3 regions of the Romboutsia sp. 1001216sp1 genome follow, and region 2 is predicted to be linked to each of the others. Evidence: predicted binding sites of a transcription regulator. Region 2 holds the regulator's gene; each other region holds the start of a gene.

Region 1 (6,876 bases), on a different contig from region 2:
CTAATTTGATTATTAATCTCTTTACTATTTACTCATTTGTAATCTATTGAATTTGATTATATAATGTACTTGTATATAGCTAAAGAAATGAGGTTTTTTATGAATACATCTAAATTATTTACAATAGAATCAAACCTGAGTAAAGAAGATTATAGGCATTTTCTGTACATATCAACATTTTTCAAAGATAAATTTGCTATTTTCAAGATGATTTTATTGCTTTTTTCTATATCTATGTTTTGTATATATAGTGAAGGCTCTTTCTCTTTAAAAAGTTTCTTTATTATATTTATATTATTATCATTTATATTTGTATCTCTGATACTTATTCGTATTGAATCAAGAATTAATAAAAGGATTAAAACTGATGCTACTGGGATATTTAATACTCAAGAAACATTAGATTTTTATAATGATTTTATAATAGTTAATAATTCAGTATTTGAAGGTGAAATAAAGATTAAATATAACCAGATTTATAAAGTATTTGAGTCTAATCATTACTTTATTACTTATTTTAATATTAATCAAGCTACATTAATAAATAAAACAAATCTAGATACTGATACTATAAATAATTTAAGAAATCTATATAAAGATAATTTAAAGGATAAATATATAAATCTAAAAATCTAGCATACATACACTTTACACATATAGTTCATTTGCAATAAAAATTTAATTAGCAAAAAGCTACCTCAATATTGAGGTAGCTTTTCATATTTTTGTAAATTATATTTACATCATTCCCGGCATTGCTCCACCCATTCCTGGCATTGGAGCATCATTTTCTGGAAGGTCTGCAACAGCAGCCTCAGTAGTTAAAAATACTCCAGCTATAGAAGAAGCATTTTGTAATGCACTTCTAGTAACTTTAGTTGGGTCAACTATACCAGTTTCTATCATATTTACATATCTTTCATTTAAAGCATCAAATCCGACTTCAGCATCTTCATTTATTACTTTTTGTATTATTACAGCACCTTCAAGACCTGCATTTATAGCTATTTGTCTTAATGGCTCTTCTAATGATTTTCTTATTATCTTAGCACCTAATTGTACTTCACCTTCTAGTGTCTCTATTAATTTATCTACAACTGGTATAACACTTACCAATGCAGTACCACCACCAGCAACTATACCTTCTTCTACAGCCGCTCTTGTAGCGTTAAGTGCATCTTCTATTCTTAATTTTCTTTCTTTCATTTCAACTTCTGTAGCAGCTCCAACCTTTATTACAGCTACTCCACCAGCAAGTTTAGCTAATCTTTCCATTAACTTTTCTGTATCAAATTCAGAAGTAGTTTCTTCTACTTGATGTTTTATTTGATTAACTCTGTTTTCTATAGCTACCTTATCACCAAATCCATCTACTATTGTAGTACTTTCTTTAGTAACTTTTACAGAACCAGCTCTACCTAACATAGTTAAGTCAGCTTCTTTTAGGTCATATCCTAATTCGTCAGATATAACAGTTCCTCCTGTAAGTATAGCTATATCTTCAAGCATCGCTTTTCTTCTATCTCCAAATCCTGGAGCCTTAACAGCAACAACTTCAAATGTTCCTCTTAATTTATTAACTACTAATGTAGATAATGCTTCTCCATCTACATCTTCAGCTATTATTAATAACTTCTTACCTTGTTGAACGATTTGCTCAAGAACTGGTAATATATCTTGTATATTAGATATTTTTCTATCTGTTATTAATATATATGGATCATTTAATACAGCTTCCATCTTATCTACATCTGTTACCATGTAAGCAGATACAAATCCTCTATCAAATTGCATACCTTCAACAGCATCTAATTCTGTATGCATAGTTTTAGATTCTTCAACTGTTATAACTCCATCTTTTCCTACTATTTCCATAGCTTCTGCTATTAACTTACCAACTTCTTCGTCTCCAGCAGATATAGAAGCAACTTGAGATATAGATTCTTTAGTTTCTATAGTTCTTGATTGTTTCTTTAATTCTTCAACTGCTACTTCAACAGCTTTTTGTATACCTTTTCTTAGTAATACTGGGTTAGCTCCAGCAGTTACATTTTTTAATCCTTCTCTTATTATAGCTTGAGCAAGTACTGTTGCAGTTGTAGTACCATCTCCAGCTACATCATTAGTCTTAGTGGCAACTTCTTTAACTAATTGAGCTCCCATATTTTCAAATCTATCTTCTAACTCTATTTCCTTAGCTATTGTAACACCATCATTAGTTATAAGAGGTGCACCAAATTTCTTATCTAATATAACATTTCTTCCTTTAGGTCCTAATGTAACCTTAACTGTATCTGCTAATTTGTTAACACCATTTTCTAAAGCTTTTCTTGAATCTTGTGCAAATTTTATTTCTTTAGCCATTTCTATCCCCTCCTATTATTATTCAACTACTGCTAGTATTTCACTTTGTCTTAATATTGTGTACTCTTGCCCATCTATTTTAACTTCTGTCCCTGCATATTTTTGGAATAAAACTTTATCTCCAACTTTTAATTCCATAACTATTTCTTTTCCGTCAACTATTCCACCTGGTCCTACTTCTAAAACTTCAGCCATTTGTGGCTTTTCTTTAGCAGCTCCTGGTAAAACTATACCACTTGCAGTTTTTTCTTCTGCTTCTAACATTTTAATAACTACCCTGTCAGCTAATGGTCTTATTTTCATATTTTTCCCTCCTAAATGAATTGTAAATATGTAAAAATTCTAATATCTAAAATATATTATAAACAAAATAATTGTTATCACTCTTTAAGTTAGAGTGCTAACAATTATTATAATATATTAACTTCCCATATTTTTCAATAGTTTTTGTTAAATTTTATAATATAGGCGAGAACAACCTAGCTATTGATTCTCTAACCTTTTTACCTAATTTTCGCTTAGAAAATTCATCTAATGTTAACTCTTCACTACTATTTAAATCCTCAAAAAAATCTTTATTCATTCTTTCTACAATTTTTTTGTCATATATAAATGCATTTATTTCAAAATTAAGCATAAAACTTCTTAAATCCATATTAGCAGAGCCTGTAGATGCTATTTTATCATCTATTGTCATTATTTTAGAGTGTATAAATCCCTTTGTATATAAGTAGACTTTACCTCCTGACTTTAATATATCATCAAAGTATGAGTAAGAAGCATTGTTAACTATCTTATGATCAGCTATCTTAGGGAATACTATCCTTACATCAACTCCACTTAGCGCTGCACTTTTAAGTGCTATAAGTATACTTTCATCTGGTATAAAATAAGGAGTTTCTATATAAATACTTTTTTTAGCTTGGCAAATAGCTGAGAAATAAGCATATCGTATAGATTCCCAATCACTATCAGGTCCACTAGCTATTATTTGAACCATACTATTACCACATCTTTGAGGACTTGGGAAATATTTATCTTCTGTTATTATCTCTTTTGTTGTATAGTACCAATCTGTTAAGAATATCATTTGTAACATATACACTGAGGTTCCTTCTATTTTTATGTGGGTATCTCTCCAGTATCCAAACTTTTTGTTCTTACCCATATATTCATCCCCTATATTTAGGCCACCAGTGTATCCAATTTTCCCATCTATTATAGCTATCTTTCTATGATTTCTATAATTTAGCTTTCCACCTGTCAATGGAAATTTAGCTGGTAAGAATGCTACTATTTCTATTCCATTTTCCTTCATTTCATTAAAAAACTTTCTGTAAAACCAAAACCTCCAACATCCTACATCGTCATATAATATTCTTATCTTTACACCCTCATTGGATTTTTTGATTAATAAATCTTTTAATTCTCTTCCTATTTCACTATCTTTTATAATGAAGTACTCTAAATGTATATGATTTTTTGCATTTTTTATGTCTTCTAGAAGATTTTTAAATTTTTGATTTCCATCAATATATACACTTACTTTATTATTCGTCGTAAATGGAAGTTTTCCTGTATTAAGTAGTAAACTTATTACCCTTTTTTTGCTATAGTCTTCTATATTTTCATTTAATAATTGATTTGTATTAATTGTACTTTGTTCTGTATTTGCAATTTCCTCTATTCGCTCTAGATTTTCAAATACCTTTTCTTCTCTTATACTACTTGCTAGCTTTTGTGTTTTAAATAATTTCCTCTTCCTCATATTTCTCCCTAATATAGCATATATAACTAAACCTATTCCTGGAAGTAATATAAAAATGAGTAACCATGTAACAGTTCTAGCAGGATCTCTATTCTCAAGTATTATTGACATAGAAATAATCGCCCCAACAATATACGATATGGTTAAGTAGCTTAAAAACAAAAAAACTCCAATACTCATAATTTCTACCTCATCTTTATCTGCCTATACCAAGCTCCCTTGCATAATAGAATAAATATTGTTGTGCAAACCCGGCTAAATTACCAAACTTATCAATAGCATAAGTTCTCATTTTAGGTAAACTCATATCTTCACTTACATAAAATTCTTGCATAACTCTTTTTACCCATACATCAACAGGGAAAGTATCATACTTTTGCATTCCAAATAAAGCTATACAGTCAGCTACCTTTGGTCCTACTCCATTGAATTTTTTTAATTCTTTTATGCAATCATCAGTGCTTAAACTTGTATATCCAGATATATTTTCATTATCTTTTATTACACTCTCAGTTGTACTTTTTATGTATTTATCTCTAAACCCAGTCTGACATGCTCTTATTTCTTCTTGCGAAGCTTTGTTTAATTCTTCTGGTGTTGGAAAAGCATAATAATCCTTACCTCTATAATTTCCAATATAAGTTCCATAATTTCTTGATAGATTTTCTATTGCTTTTTGTATCATTGGGATCCTATTATTAGAAGATATTATAAATGAAATCAACATTTCCCATCCATCTTGTTTTAATATCCTTATACCATAACCAAACTCAGATGCCTTATTTAAATGTTCATCCATGTTTTTTAAAGTATTTTTTATATCTGTGTAATTTGTTCCCAAATCAAAGTAATTATACCAAATCTCTTCAAAATCCTTTAAATTTGTATTATCTAAGTATATTTTATTGTCTTTTTCAGATACATTTATCACTCTACCTTTTGCAACTCCAGTATATGAGTTATCTGCTTCTTTATGCCATCTAAAGCATTGCCCACATTCAAATATATGCTTAGGATTAAAATCTGCTACACCTTCTAATATTACTGTATTATTTTCTTCATAAACCTTCATTTATATATACTCCTTTTTTATGATTATTCTTAATAATACTAATTTACCCATATTTTATATAAATTAAATCTTCTTATATTCTATCTATCAAATTTTTCCTAAAAATTCTAGAGTAGAATTTAAAATTTTTTTCTGATAAAATACAAAAGATATTATTTTTAGAAGGTGATTTCATATGAAAAATAGAGGAATATTTATTGCTATAGAGGGGCCTATCGGTGTTGGGAAAACTACTTTAGCAACTATACTTAATGAACATTTCGGTTATACTCTTCTTAGAGAAATTGTAGAAGAGAATCCTTTTTTATCAAAATTTTATACTGATATTAAAGAATATGCTTTACAAACAGAAGCATTTTTTCTATTTAATAGGGTAAAACAATTAGAAGATATAGAAAAAAATCAATTAAATAAGTCTCATGGAGTTGTTAGTGATTACCATATAATAAAAAATCTTATATTTGCTGGTATAACACTTGATAATAATCAATTCCATAGATATAAGCAAATGTACAATATATTTGTAAATGATTTGCCTCAACCAGATATAGTTATCTACTTAAACTCTAATACAGATGTCTTAATGAAAAGGATAGCTATGAGAGATAGAAGCTTTGAAAGACAAATGGATAGAAATTATATACATGAGCTAAGCACAGAATATAAATATTATTTTAACCCTTTATCTATAAAGCATAACTTTGTAGGTAAAGAGCCATTGATAATTGAAATAGATAATTCAAACCTAGATTTCTTAAATAAAGAAGAAGATAGACAATTTATAATAGATAAAGTAGAAAATGCAATAAAGGCATTAGAAGGAGAAACAGCATGTTTAATTTAGTAAATCAATGTAATAAGCCTCTAAATAGGGACTTATTCATAACAGTGGCAGGAAATGTTGGTGCAGGAAAATCAACTTTAACAAAGATAATTGGTGAAAAATTAAATTTTGAAACTCATTTTGAAAAGGTTGATGGAAATCCATACTTAGAGGATTTCTATAAAGATCAAAAAAAATGGGGATTCCACCTTCAGTTATATTTCTTAGCCCAAAGATTTAAACAACAAAAGGAAATAGACTGTAATGGGTTAAACAATATACAAGACAGAAGTATATATGAAGATGTAGAAATATTCGCTAGAAATTTATATGATAATGGGAAAATGACTAAAAGAGATTATATAACTTATAGGGATTTATTTAATGACATGGTTCCTCACCTTAGAAGACCTGACTTAATGATATACTTAGATGGTTCTATAGATACTATAGTTCATAGAATAGGGCTTAGGGGTCGTGAAATGGAAAAAGCCGTTGATATAGAATATTGGAAGAACCTTCACAACAGATATGAAAAATGGATAGCTGAATATGATCAGTCACCTGTGCTATATGTAAATATAGATAAGGTAGATTTAGTAAATAATCCAGAGCATGTAGATATGTTATGCCATGAAATAAAGAGAATTTTAGGAATGTAGTATAAACTACATTCCTTTTTATATGAACAATCTTTAATTCAGTATATATTTAAAGTAAACTATTTGATAATATTTTAATAATATTAGACAGTTACATTTTTCAAAAATATTAATACTATAAAAAATAATATTATTTTTATAGTATTAATATTTTAAAAGGTGAGGTGTTTTAAATGGAAGATTCTAT
Region 2 (6,876 bases):
AGGAACAATATAAAAGATTTAATGAAAGAATAGTAGAGGAAGGACTTCAAGACTATTTACAAGTAAAACTTATGGACTATAGAAATCTTGAAACATCTGGTATGATGTTTGATAAAATTGTAAGTGTTGGTATGTTAGAACATGTTGGTCGTGAACACTATGATTTATACTTTAAAAATGTAAATAGTGTATTAAAACCTAAAGGGTTATTCTTATTACATTATATAAGTGGTTTAGTTGAATCTCCTGGCGATGCTTGGATTAGAAAATACATATTCCCAGGTGGAGTTATTCCTTCACTACGTGAAATTATAGACTTACTTCCTAAATATAATTTTTATACATTAGATGTTGAAAGTTTAAGAAGACATTATACTAAAACTTTAGTTGAGTGGTATAAAAACTTTGATAAACAAAGAGATGTTGTAGAGGATATGTTTGATGAAGAATTCGTAAGAATGTGGGACTTATACCTTTCTTCTTGTGCTGCTTGTTTTAATAATGGAGTTATAGACCTACATCAGATCTTAATGAGCAAAGGTGTTAATAATGAAATAAGTATGACAAGAGAATATATTTATAAAGATTAAAAAATGAGTAAATTTTATTCTATAATTTTTTAAATTATATTATGAAATGTGTACATTTTAAAAAAAAAGAGACATAGTTTAAACTATGTCTCTTTTATCTTTTGTTATATTTACTTGTTTATAAATTACTTTCTTTTAAACATGTCTTCTATTTTTTGTCCAAAAGTCTTTTTCTTTTCGTGAACATCTTCTCCACATTCTTTAGCAAATTCTCTTAGTATTTCTTTTTGCTTTTCATTTAATTTCTTAGGAGTATCAACTATAACCTTAACATATTGGTCACCTCTTGAGTTACCTCTAAGTCTTGGTATACCTTTTTCTCTTAGTCTAAATACAGTTCCAGTTTGAGTTCCTTCTGGTATTGTATACTTAACTTTTCCATCTAGTGTTGGAACTTCTATTTCATCTCCTAATGCAGCTTGAACAAATGTTATTGGCATGTCAAAGTATATATCAGTTCCTTCTCTTGTAAATAATGGATGAGGTTTAACATTAACTATTATATATAAATCTCCTCTTGGTCCACCTTTAGATCCAACTTCACCTTGACCTGATAATTTTATCATTTGTCCATCATCTATACCTGCTGGTATATCAACTTCTATAGTCTTAACTTTTCTATTATATCCCTTACCGTGACACTTTGGACATGGTGATTCTATAACTTCACCCTCTCCATTACAAGCACTACAAGGTCTGCTTGATGCTATGTTACCAAATGGAGTTCTTTGAACAGTTCTAACTTCTCCTGTACCATTGCATGTTGGACAAGTTTTCTTAGATGTTCCTGGCTTAGCTCCGCTTCCATGGCATTCTTCGCACTCTTCACTTCTATTTATCTTTACAGATACTTTCTTTCCAAATGCAGCTTCTTCAAAGCTTATACTAACACTTTGTTTTATATCTGCTCCACGCTCTGGACCTCTTCTTCTGGCTCTACCACTGCTAAATCCACCTCCGAATATATCACCAAACATGTCACCAAATATATCTTCAAATCCACCGAATCCTTGACCACCAAATCCTCCTTGGCCACCAAATCCTCCTTGACCGTTTACACCATCATGTCCGAATTGATCGTACATTTGTCTTTTACTATCATCTGATAATACTTCGTACGCTTCATTTATTTCCTTGAATTTTTCTTCTGCTTCTTTATCACCAGGATTTCTATCTGGGTGATACTTCATAGCAAGTTTTCTATATGCTTTTTTAAGGGCTTGAGCATCGGCACTTTTATCTACACCAAGCACCTCATAATAATCTCTCTTAGCACTCATTATTTGTCACCACCTTTATTATTACAAAATAATAGCTTGTAGAATATCATACTACAAGCTATTATTATTTTTAAGTATTAGTATATAACTATCTACTTATGAAAAGATACTCTTTTCTATTATATATTAAACTATATATTTTCGTAACCTATTTTTCGTCATTTACTTCTGTGAAGTCAGCATCTACAACGTTATCGTCTTGAGCACCTTGACCAGTTTCGCCACCCTGAGCCCCAGCCTCAGCTTGTGCTTGTTGATACATCATTTCAGAAACCTTATGGAATTTGTTCATAACTTCATCCATAGCTTTTCTTATTTCTTCACCTGTTGACTCTTCTTTATCTTTAACTGCCTTAAGTTCAGCTATTGCAGCTTCTATAGCACTCTTATCTTCAGCGCTTACTTTGTCACCTAATTCATTTAAAGTTTTTTCTGTTTGGTATATAGTTGAATCAGCTTGGTTTAATGCTTCTATTTTATCTTTCTTTTGCTTATCAGCTTCAGCATTCATTTCAGCTTCTTTAACTTTCTTTTCTATTTCTTCTTCACTTAAATTAGTTCCAGAAGTTATAGTAACTTTTTGCTCTTTTCCAGTTCCTAAGTCTTTAGCAGTAACGTGAACTATACCGTTAGCATCTATATCGAAAGTAACTTCTATTTGAGGTATTCCTCTTGGAGCTGGTGGTATATCAGTTAATTGGAATCTACCTAAAGTAGTGTTATCATATGACATACTTCTTTCACCTTGAAGAACATGTATATCAACAGCAGTTTGGTTATCAGCAGCAGTTGAGAATACTTGTGACTTCTTAGTTGGTATTGTAGTGTTTCTTTCTATTATTTTAGTCATTACGTTACCCATAGTTTCTATACCTAATGATAATGGAGTAACATCTAGAAGTAATAAATCATTAACATCTCCAGATAATACACCTGCTTGTATAGCAGCACCTGCAGCAACACATTCGTCTGGGTTTAATCCTTTGTGTGGCTCTTTTCCTATGAATTTCTTAACAGCTTCTTGAACAGCTGGTATTCTTGTAGAACCACCAACTAATAATACATCATCTATATCAGAAGTTGAAAGACCTGCATCTTGTAATGCCCTTCTTGTTGGTTCCATAGTTTTTTCTACTAAATGAGCAGTTAACTCATCAAACTTAGCTCTTGATATATCCATAGTTAAGTGTTTTGGACCTTCAGCAGTAGCTGTTATGAAAGGTAAGTTTACATTAGTTGTCATTGTTGATGATAACTCTTTTTTAGCCTTTTCAGCAGCTTCTTTTAATCTTTGAAGAGCCATATTATCATTTCTTAAGTCTACACCTTCAGCTTTTTTGAATTCTTCAGCTAAGTAGTCTATTAATACTTGGTCAAAGTCATCTCCACCTAATCTGTTGTTACCAGCAGTAGCTAAAACTTCGAAAGTTCCATCTCCTATTTCAAGAACTGAAACGTCAAATGTTCCTCCACCTAAGTCAAATACTAATATTTTTTTATCTTGGTCTAACTTATCCATACCATAAGCAAGTGCAGCAGCAGTTGGCTCATTTATTATTCTCTTAACATCAAGTCCTGCTATTCTACCTGCATCTTTTGTTGCTTGTCTTTGAGCATCTGTGAAGTATGCTGGAACTGTTATAACAGCTTCAGTTACAGGTTGCCCTAAGTAGCTTTCTGCGTCTGCTTTTAATTTTTGTAAGATTATAGCTGATATTTCTTGTGGTGTATAATCTTTACCATCTATATTAACTTTGTAATCTGTTCCCATGTGAGTTTTTATTGATATTATAGTTCTATCTGCATTTGTAACAGCTTGTCTTTTTGCAGGCTCCCCTACTATTCTGTCTCCGTCCTTAGTAAATGCTACTACTGATGGAGTAGTTCTCATACCTTCTGCATTAGTTATTATTTGTGGTTCTCCACCTTCTAATACTGCTACACAAGAGTTTGTTGTTCCTAAGTCAATTCCTATTATTTTTCCCATGACCAAATTCCTCCTAAATAATTTTTTATGATTTTTATTCTATATAGAATTTAGTTATTATTTATTTTATATATTTAAATATCTAAGTTCTAATTTTGCTAGAACATAAGATATATTTTAGCTAAATTCTTAAACTTTATTGCTATTTATATCAAACTAGCAAGATACTTTAACCATACTTGGTCTTAATACTTTATTTCCTAGTTTGTATCCTTTTTGAAGTACCATTACAACCTTATTTGCTTCAACTCCATCAACACTTTCTTGCATTACTGCTAAGTGTAAATTTGGATCAAAGTCTGCATTTTCAGCTTCTATTGCTTCAACTCCATACTTTGTAAGTATTCCTTGAAGTTGCTTATATACTAAGTCTATTCCTTGGTACATACTTCCTTCTTTGTCATCACAAGCTTCTAAAGCTCTTTCCATACTATCGATAACAGGTATTATATCGTTTAGTATTTTTTCATTTGCAAATAATCCTATAGTTTCTTTTTCTTCATTTGTTCTTCTTCTATAGTTTGCATATTCTGCTTGAAGTCTTTGATGCTTATCATTAAGAGCCTCTAATTCTTCTCTTAATTTATTTTCTTCTAATTTGTCATTTATATCTGTAACATTGTCTTCTACAACTTCCTCAGTCGTTTCTTCAATTTCACTTGAAGTTTCTAATTCTTCTTTTACATTTTCTTTTTCTAAATTATTTTCTTGCAATATGTTACACCCCTTAATCTATTTTTTGTTAAAAATCAAACTCATATAATTAACAATTGTATAAATCTTAGCATAGTCCATTCTTGTAGGCCCTATAAAACTTATACGCCCTACTAGATCTCTACTTATATTATAAGTTGCTGTAACTATACTACAATCTTGCGCTAACTCAAAATCATTATCACTACCAATGATTATATTAACATTATCCTTCTGTATACCTTTTGACTTAGCCATACTAGATATCATTTCCTTATGTTCTAGCATATGTAAAAATGACTTGGCCTTAAGTACATCATTAAATTCGGGATAGTTAAATATATTAGTTGCTCCACTTAGTGAAATTGATGTATCATCATTGGTATCAAAATTTAGTGCATCTATTAATTCATCTATTAACACTGCATGTTCACTTATTTCATATTTTATAAATGCTATAAGTTTTTCATCTAAATCAACTATACTTTTTCCTGATAATTTTCTAGTTAGATTGTCAGAAATTATGTTTAATTTTGATTGATCTAAATGAGTGTTAGTAGCTAAATTTACATTTTTTATATCACCTTTATCTGTAACAACTATTAATAAAATGTTGTTATCACTCATACTAACTAACTGTATGTGTTTTATAACACTTTGATTAACTAAGTTTTTAGTAACAGCTACAGTTGTATAATTAGTAATTTCTGATAATAGCTTAGAAGTCTCATGAATTAAATCTCTTATATCATTAACATTTTTATTTATACAACTCTCTATTAAAATTTTCTCTTCGTCACTAAGTTCACTTTGACTCATAAGAGAATCTACATAAAGCTTGTATCCTTTCTCAGATGGAACTCTACCTGCCGAGGTATGTGGCTGGATTAAATATCCTAATTCTTCAAGGTCAGCCATTTCATTCCTTATAGTGGCAGCACTTACACCTAAGTCATGTTTTTTTGATATAGTTCGTGAGCCTACAGCCTCAGCTGTTTCTATATAATCTTTAACTATAGCTTTGAGGATCTTTAATTTTCTTTCATTTAATTCCATCACCTTCACTCCTCGCTGTTAGCACTCACTACTTTCGAGTGCTAAAAAGATTATATATATTATATATCATTTTATTTTATTCTTGTCAACACTTTCTAATTAATTTATGAATTCAACAAATACAGAATTTGATATTTCTCGTCCCTTTTGGGTAAGCTTAATACCTACTTTACTTTCTTTTATTAAGTCTTTATTTTTCAAATCCTCAATTTGCTTATTATATTTATTTTTGAATTCTATATTAAATTCTTTTTTAAAGTCTTCAAAATATATCCCTTCATTCATTCTAAGTCCCATAAATATTTTTTCTTGTATTTTATCTTCTATACTTAAATTTTCTAAATTACTTATAGGTTTTTCATTTTTTTCTATCATATTATGATACTCATCTAGATTTTCTACATTATTATATCTACTATTTCCTAGATATCCAGATGCCCCTGCACCTAACCCTATATAATGATAACACTTCCAGTATAGTATATTATGCTTACACTCAAAACCTGGCTTTGAATAGTTTGATATTTCATATTGATTGTACCCATTTTGTTTTAGGTAATTTATTGTGTGATTATACATATTTATATCTGTATCTTCATCTATAAGTTCAAATTCATTGTCTTCATACATATCATATAACTTTGTGCCCTCTTCTAATATAAGTGAATAAGCTGATATATGTGATGGGTTTAATGAAATAATTTTTTCTAAGCTTTCTTTCCATTCATCAATGTTATGATTTGGAAGTGCATACATTAAATCTACATTTATATTATCAAAACCAACATCTAAAGCTTCTTTATAATTTTTCTCAAACTCTTCATATGTATGAATTCTTCCTATTTCCTTTAGTTTATTATTTTGTACTGCCTGAAGACCTATACTTAATCTGTTTACTCCACACTTTTTCATAGTTTCTAATTTTTCTCTTGTTAATGTTCCTGGATTGCACTCCATAGTTACTTCAGCATTATCCTTTATATTGAAGTTCTTATAAATATTATTAAATATTTCTTCAATTTCATTAGATGTTAGTATGCTTGGAGTTCCTCCCCCTAAAAATATACTACATATTTCTTTTTCATAATTTTCTTTTTCTATATCTTTCTTATAAAGTTCCATTTCCTTTTTTAAATCATCTATGTATCTTTTCTTTAAGTTTACATCTAATTTGTATGAATTAAAGTCACAGTAGTTACACTTACTCACACAAAATGGAATATGTATATATAATCCTAACATTTATTTTTCTCCTATTCATATATTGCTT
Region 3 (6,876 bases), on a different contig from region 2:
GTATGCCAGTCCATTTAGCTACTATTTGAGATATTTCATTTTCTGTTACTTCTTCTTTTAATAATGCATTTTCATAACTTGATGCCATTTTTTCTTCATGATTTTGTATTTGTTCTTCTAACTTTGGTATTATACCATATTTTAATTCTGCTGCTTTGTTAAAGTCATATTCTCTTTCATATCTTTCAACATCGCCTTTAGCCTTATCTAATTCCTCTTTTAAATTTCTTATATCAAGTATTTGTTTTTTCTCATTTTCATATTTAGCAGTCATTTCATCATTCTTAGATTTTAACTCTGCTAACTCTTTTCCTAGATTTTCTAATCTATTTTTACTTTTTTCATCATTTTCCTTAAGAAGTGCTTCTTTTTCAGTTTCAAGCGTAAATATTCTTCTTCTTACAGTGTCTAGTTCTGTTGGTAAAGAATCTATCTCACTTCTAATCATAGCACCAGCTTCATCTATTAAGTCTATTGCTTTATCAGGAAGGTATCTATCTTGTATATATCTATCTGATAATTTAGCAGCAGCTACTATTGCGTTATCATGTATTCTTATACCATGATGTATTTCAAATCTTTCTTTAAGCCCACGAAGTATAGATATAGTATCTGATACACTTGGTTCCTCTGCTATAACTGGTTGGAAACGTCTTTCAAGTGCTTTATCTTTTTCTATATATTGTCTATATTCATCAAATGTAGTAGCACCTATACAATTAAGTTCTCCACGAGCTAACATTGGTTTTATTAGGTTACCAGCATCCATTGCTCCATCAGTTTTACCAGCACCTACTATTGTGTGTATCTCATCTATAAATAGTATTATTTTTCCTTCTGAAGATTGAACTTCTTTAAGTACTGCTTTTAATCTTTCTTCAAATTCCCCTCTATATTTTGCACCTGCTATTAATGAACCCATATCTAGTGCATAAATAACTTTATCCTTAAGTCCTTCTGGTACATCTCCACGAACTATTCTTTCTGCTAATCCTTCAACTATTGCAGTTTTACCAACACCAGGTTCACCTATAAGTACTGGATTATTTTTAGTTCTTCTTGATAATATTCTTATAACTCTTCTTATTTCTTCGTCACGACCTATAACTGGATCTAATTTATTTTTCTTAGCTAAATCTACTAAATTAGTTCCATATCTAGTTAGTGCTTCATAAGTGCCTTCAGGATCTTGAGTTTCTACTCTTTGACTTCCACGAACTTGTGATAGTACTTCTAAGAAATTACTTTTATTTATATTGTATTGTCTTAATACTTTTCCTACTGGTGTATTACCTTCCATATCTATCATAGCAAGCATTACATGTTCTACACTTATATAAGAATCTTTAAATTCTTTAGATATTTCTTCTGCTTTTATTAAAATTTCATTTATTCTTCTTGTAGCTGTAACACCTTGTGAACTTATACCTTCTCCATGAATTTGAGGTAATTTGCTCAGTTCCATATCTATACTATTTTTTACTGAATCTACTGATACACCCATTTTTTCTAATATATTAGGTATAAGTCCATCCTCTTGATTGACTAATGCACTTAATAAGTGTATAACATCTATTTGTTGATTATGGTTTTTAACACCTATATTATAAGCTTCATTTAAAGCTTTTTGTACCCTTACAGTCATTCTTTCTATATCCATATGTATCCCTCCACTATCATAATATATATTATTTTCAGTAAAATCTTAATTATTTATTTTATTTAGAATTTTCTTATTAGCACTCTATTGAGTTGAGTGCTAATAATTTATTAACTACAATATACTCCTATAAAAATACTTTGTCAATAGTTTTTTATCTTATTTGTCAATATAAAATATATAAAAGTAAAAGCACCTATTACAATTCATTGGAATAGGTGCTTTTACTTTAGCTTTTCATATTATATTCTTGTAATTTTTTAATGTTTTCTAATTCCTTTATAAAATCATTAGCCTGAATATAATCTATATATAAAAGACAAGAAACCTCTTTTGTTTTTTCACTTATTCTAGTAGTTATTCTAATATGATCCTCTAATTTCTTTGTGTAAAATTTGTATATTAAATCAAGGTGTACTCTATCTCCGTTTAATATTATATCTATACTTTCCTTAGGAATTTCCACATCTACATTTTTTTGAGTACAACCCTTAGATATATTATTATATTTAGTATATTTATAAGAATATCCCTTATAATCAAATCTATTGCTTTCCTTTATTCTATTTAATATATACTCTCCCTCTTCCTCTTTTAGAAAGTCTTCTTCTTCAAAGAAATAATATTTAGCGAAATAGTCTAATTTATATTTTCCCATAGTTTCCTCCTGAGTTATATAATAATAGTATTCCTATATTTAATAATTATATGAAGGTTATTTAGAATTAAATTATTGCAAATATATAAGGATTTAAGGATAAATAAAAAGACTAGATTATACTAATTAGTATAATCTAGTCTTTTTATTTATTAATCTTTGAATTCATATATTAAATTTAATAAATCTAGTAAGATATTTACAAAGTCTAGATAAAGATTTAATACATGTATAGATAAATCATTCTTACTTATTATGTTTCCTGATTCTATGTCATATTTTATTAGACTTATATCATATAATATATATCCTGAGAATATTAATATACCCAGAACACTATATAATATATTTAATGTCTGTGAACCTATAAATATATTTATTATACATAGAAGTAAAAGTGATATAAGACCTGCAAATAATATAGATCCTATACCTAGGTAATGCCCAGCTTTCTTTCTATAAGATATAAAGGCTAGTATACCAAATAATATACAAGTTCCAAGTAAAGCATTAATTACTATAGATGTTCCTAAACTTTGTAAGTAAAAAGATAATAGTGGATATAAAAGTATACCATCTATAAATGTAAATAAGTAAACATAGTTCATAGAAAAACTTCTAGGTATTATACTTTTCTTAGATAATATTGCCATTATAAGTAAACCTATTATTAAAAATGGTAATATTAAATTTGCTACTTGAACAACACTTATAGGAATAAAAGCTTGCCCAAATGCAAACCCTATAAACATAAATAGTATAGATATTGCTAGATATTTAAAAATATCAGCCATTGGGTTTGTAATTTCTTTATGCATTTTTATCATCTCCATATATTATAAAAAACTATATATGTATTATACCATATATTGTTAAATTTATATTATATGAAATAATTTGTATCAAATTAGTTGATTATATTACTTATGCTATCAGAAATTTTATTTACTTTATCATTCGCTACATTTGTTAGGTTTTCTTTAGTATTTTCTATTTTAGATTTTATAGAGTTAATATCACTTTGTAATTCTTTTTCTTTATCTAAATAATTACTTAAATTAATATCTTTTATAAAATCATCTAAATTTTCAGATAAATTATTTTTGTATTTACCTATCAAAGTTTTTAATTTGTCATCTCCTATGTTAGCAAGTTCATCAATTGATGTAAGTTTATTTTCTATGTCTCTTAATTTCATATCATCTAAACTCAATATTTTGTTAGTATAATTAGATATCTTCTTTTGATCTAGATTAGTATTATTTGACTTATCTATAGAAACCTTATCTTCAATTTCTTCTACAGAGTCTTTATATTTGTTTTTTATTTCAGATAGCATATTATCTATCTCTTTTATTGATTCGTCTGATTTTTCTTCAACATTAGATACTGCCTTTTCTTGATCTTTTTGTATATCATTTTTATCGCAAGCCACAATACCTAATGACATTAATGATATTATAATTAATGATATTATTTTTTTATTGCACTTCATTTATATAACTCCTCTTAATATTTTAGTATTTATATTTTACCACTAAAATCTAACTATTTACAACCTTATTTAATTTAATCAAAATAAATTATACATTTATAATATTTTATAGTTAACAAAATACGAATTAATTAATATCTTAATATTAGTTAAATATTTTGGGGGTGTCATCCAATGCTACAATCTCTTCTCTTGGTGCTATCACTTTCATTAGATACATTTGTAGCTAGTGTTGCTTATGGTACAAATAAAATTAAAATTCCTTTTAAATCGGCATCTATAATAACATTAGTATCTACAATTACTTTAGGTATTTCTTTATTTTTGGGATCTTTGTTTAAAGATTTACTATCAGCCAATATAGCATCCTTATTAAGCTTTTTATTGTTATTAGGGCTTGGCATATTTAGATTATTTGAATGTATAATTAAAAGCTATATAGATAAAATATATAATAATCAAGCTCCTCTAACATTTAAATTATTTGATTTTAAGTTTGTACTTGAAATTTATGCGGATGAAACTAAAGCAGATTATGATAAATCTAAAATGCTTACACCTAAAGAAGCTTTTTATCTTGCAATAGCTCTTTCTTTAGATAGTTTAGCAGTTGGATTTGGAAGCAGTTTAGGATATATTAATTATGCAGAAGTTTTATTATTATCTTTAATTATTGGATTTTTATCTTTACTATTTGGTTGTATAGTAGGTTGTCATATTAATAAGATTAGCCATATTAATTTGTCTTGGTTATCAGGAGTAATGCTTATAGCTCTTGCATTTATAAGATAAAAAAAGAGTTATCTCATACTTGAGATAACTCTTTTGACTTATGCTACTTTATTACTGTTTGCTTTTATAACTTGTTGAGCTATATTTACTGAATGGTCAGATATTCTCTCTAAATTACTTACTATATCTAAATAAACAACTCCATTATCTATTGTGCATACACTCTCATCTAATCTTTTCATATGATTTTGACGACATACTTTTTCCATTATATCAACTTGTTCTTCCATTTTGACAACTCTTAATGCTAAATCCACATTATTAGATTCTAAAGATTCAAGTGCATAAGTATATGTGCTTAATACTTTGTTGTATATTTCAGTTAACTCACCTTTACATTCATCAGATAATTTTAATTCTTTAGTTAATATTATTTCTGATAATTCAGCTATATTTTCAGCATGATCTCCTATTCTTTCTATATCATTTACAGTATTGAATAGATAGTCAACACCTTCTCTTGAATCATCATTTAAAGTTGTTTTAGATAGCTTTAGTAAGAAACTTAGTATAGCTTTTTGTAATTCATTTATCTTTATTTCTTCATTAAATGCCTTTTTTATTTTAGTATCTGACATTTCAAGCACACCTTCCATTGAACAAATCAGAGCTTTCTTAGCTTTTTCACCCATTCTTAAAGTCTCTTTAATAGTATTTGATAAAGCTATAGATGGTGTTTCTAATATTCTTTCATCTAAGAATTTAACAGTTTTTCTCTCTTCTATTTCATCTTCTTTCTCTGGAACTAACTTCATAGTAAGTTTTACTATTAACTTAGAAAAAGGTAATAGTAGTATAACGTTAGTTATATTAAATAAAGTATGTGCATTAGCTATTTGTCTACTCACATCATTTGGATCTAAGTGTGTAACTACCATTGTTATTGGCTTACTTAGTAATAACATAAATACCAATGTCCCTATTACATTAAATGTTAAATGCATTGTAGCAGCTCTTTTAGCGTTCTTACTAGCACCTATACTTGATATTAATGAAGTAACGCAAGTCCCGATATTTTCACCATATAATATTGGTAAAGCAGATGATAATGGTAATATTCCTTCAGATGCAAGTGCAAGTAACATACCCATTGAAGCACTAGAACTTTGAACTATTGCAGTTATACCAAATCCAAGAAGTATACCAAGTATCGGATTATGTCCAAATGATACTAATGCATTAGTAAATCCTGAAAACTCTTTTAAAGGTGCAACAGCTTCCTTCATAAAATCCATACCTGTAAATAATATACCAAATCCTATAAATATTTCAGCTATTGTTTTAACCTTTGGCTTAGAACTAAATAAGTAAAGTATTATACCTACGCCTAATGCCATTGGCGCTAACCCAACTAAATCTAGTGATACTAATTGAGCAGTTATAGTTGTTCCTATATTGGCTCCCATTATTACACCTATTGCTTGAGGTAGTGTCATTATACCCGCATTAACAAATCCAACTACCATAACTGTCGTAGCACTTGAACTTTGTATTATAGCTGTAACTAAAGCTCCAACTATAACCCCCATTAGTACATTACTAGTTAGAAGTTCAACTATCTTTTTTAGTTTTTCTCCTGCTGACTTTTGAAGGCCATCAGCCATCAAATTCATACCGTATAGAAAAAGACCTAGTCCCCCCATCAGGTTTATTGCTATTTCCACTATATTTCTTCCTCCTTAAAACTTTAATGTTTTTAAAATTAAATAATTTTATTCTTTTATTATTACAAACTTATTCTATCAAAAAAATTGTCATAATGTGTTAAGCAAATGTTAATTTATTGCACTTAATGTTAAATCTATGTTAAATAAAAGTTGATTAAATCCTATTATGTTAAGTTTTTTAAATTTAAGTTAAAAATAATATATGTAATGTAAATAAAAAAACCCATTAAATGGGTTTTATTTTCTAAAGTCTTTTAAGTTATTTTCTATGCTTAAATTTTTTAATATTGATGTTAATAATATTTGTCTAGTTTCTATTGATTTACCAAACTCTTCAAAGCTTTTCATACAATCTAACTGATAAGTTTCTATTATGCCTTTTTCTAATTCTTCTAAATGTTTTACGATATACTCCTTTATATCTTCTTTGCTTTTTAACCTATCTATTTCTTCGCCTCTTAAAACATGCTTAAATATTTCAAATCCCTCACCTTTTGATCCCCATATAAATATTCTAAATGTTATTAATGCCATTTCACAATATATACCTGCACTTATAGAATTCATATGATTTATATCTTCATACAAATGTTGATTAAAATCA

Evidence for each region. Region 2 encodes HrcA, which represses chaperone genes, less so after heat shock. Its sites were predicted from a motif close to TTAGCACTCNNNNNNNNNGAGTGCTAA; they were not measured.
Region 1: a site for HrcA is predicted at 2,742-2,768, ahead of ABHC41_RS10645 (co-chaperone GroES). Genes of this name have one in related genera too.
Region 3: a site for HrcA is predicted at 1,737-1,763, ahead of clpB (ATP-dependent chaperone ClpB). Genes of this name have one in related genera too.

What each region holds. Positions count from the first base shown of each region.
Region 1 covers NZ_JBDPHA010000010.1:45,241-52,116, forward strand. Annotated here, with positions in the region: gene ABHC41_RS10635 (hypothetical protein) at 100-636, shown strand; gene groL (chaperonin GroEL) at 739-2,364, opposite strand; gene ABHC41_RS10645 (co-chaperone GroES) at 2,383-2,667, opposite strand; gene cls (cardiolipin synthase) at 2,822-4,312, opposite strand; gene ABHC41_RS10655 (DNA glycosylase) at 4,329-5,204, opposite strand; gene ABHC41_RS10660 (deoxynucleoside kinase) at 5,380-6,048, shown strand; gene ABHC41_RS10665 (deoxynucleoside kinase) at 6,036-6,689, shown strand; gene ABHC41_RS10670 (sodium:proton antiporter) at 6,863-6,876, shown strand, end outside.
Region 2 covers NZ_JBDPHA010000001.1:503,684-510,559, forward strand. Annotated here, with positions in the region: gene ABHC41_RS02590 (cyclopropane-fatty-acyl-phospholipid synthase family protein) at 1-590, shown strand, start outside; gene dnaJ (molecular chaperone DnaJ) at 716-1,870, opposite strand; gene dnaK (molecular chaperone DnaK) at 2,019-3,857, opposite strand; gene grpE (nucleotide exchange factor GrpE) at 4,014-4,571, opposite strand; gene hrcA (heat-inducible transcriptional repressor HrcA) at 4,590-5,606, opposite strand; gene hemW (radical SAM family heme chaperone HemW) at 5,706-6,848, opposite strand.
Region 3 covers NZ_JBDPHA010000007.1:49,158-56,033, forward strand. Annotated here, with positions in the region: gene clpB (ATP-dependent chaperone ClpB) at 1-1,660, opposite strand, end outside; gene ABHC41_RS08385 (hypothetical protein) at 1,890-2,318, opposite strand; gene ABHC41_RS08390 (Bax inhibitor-1 family protein) at 2,471-3,136, opposite strand; gene ABHC41_RS08395 (hypothetical protein) at 3,226-3,813, opposite strand; gene ytaF (sporulation membrane protein YtaF) at 3,988-4,605, shown strand; gene ABHC41_RS08405 (Na/Pi cotransporter family protein) at 4,644-6,269, opposite strand; gene ABHC41_RS08410 (hypothetical protein) at 6,510-6,876, opposite strand, start outside.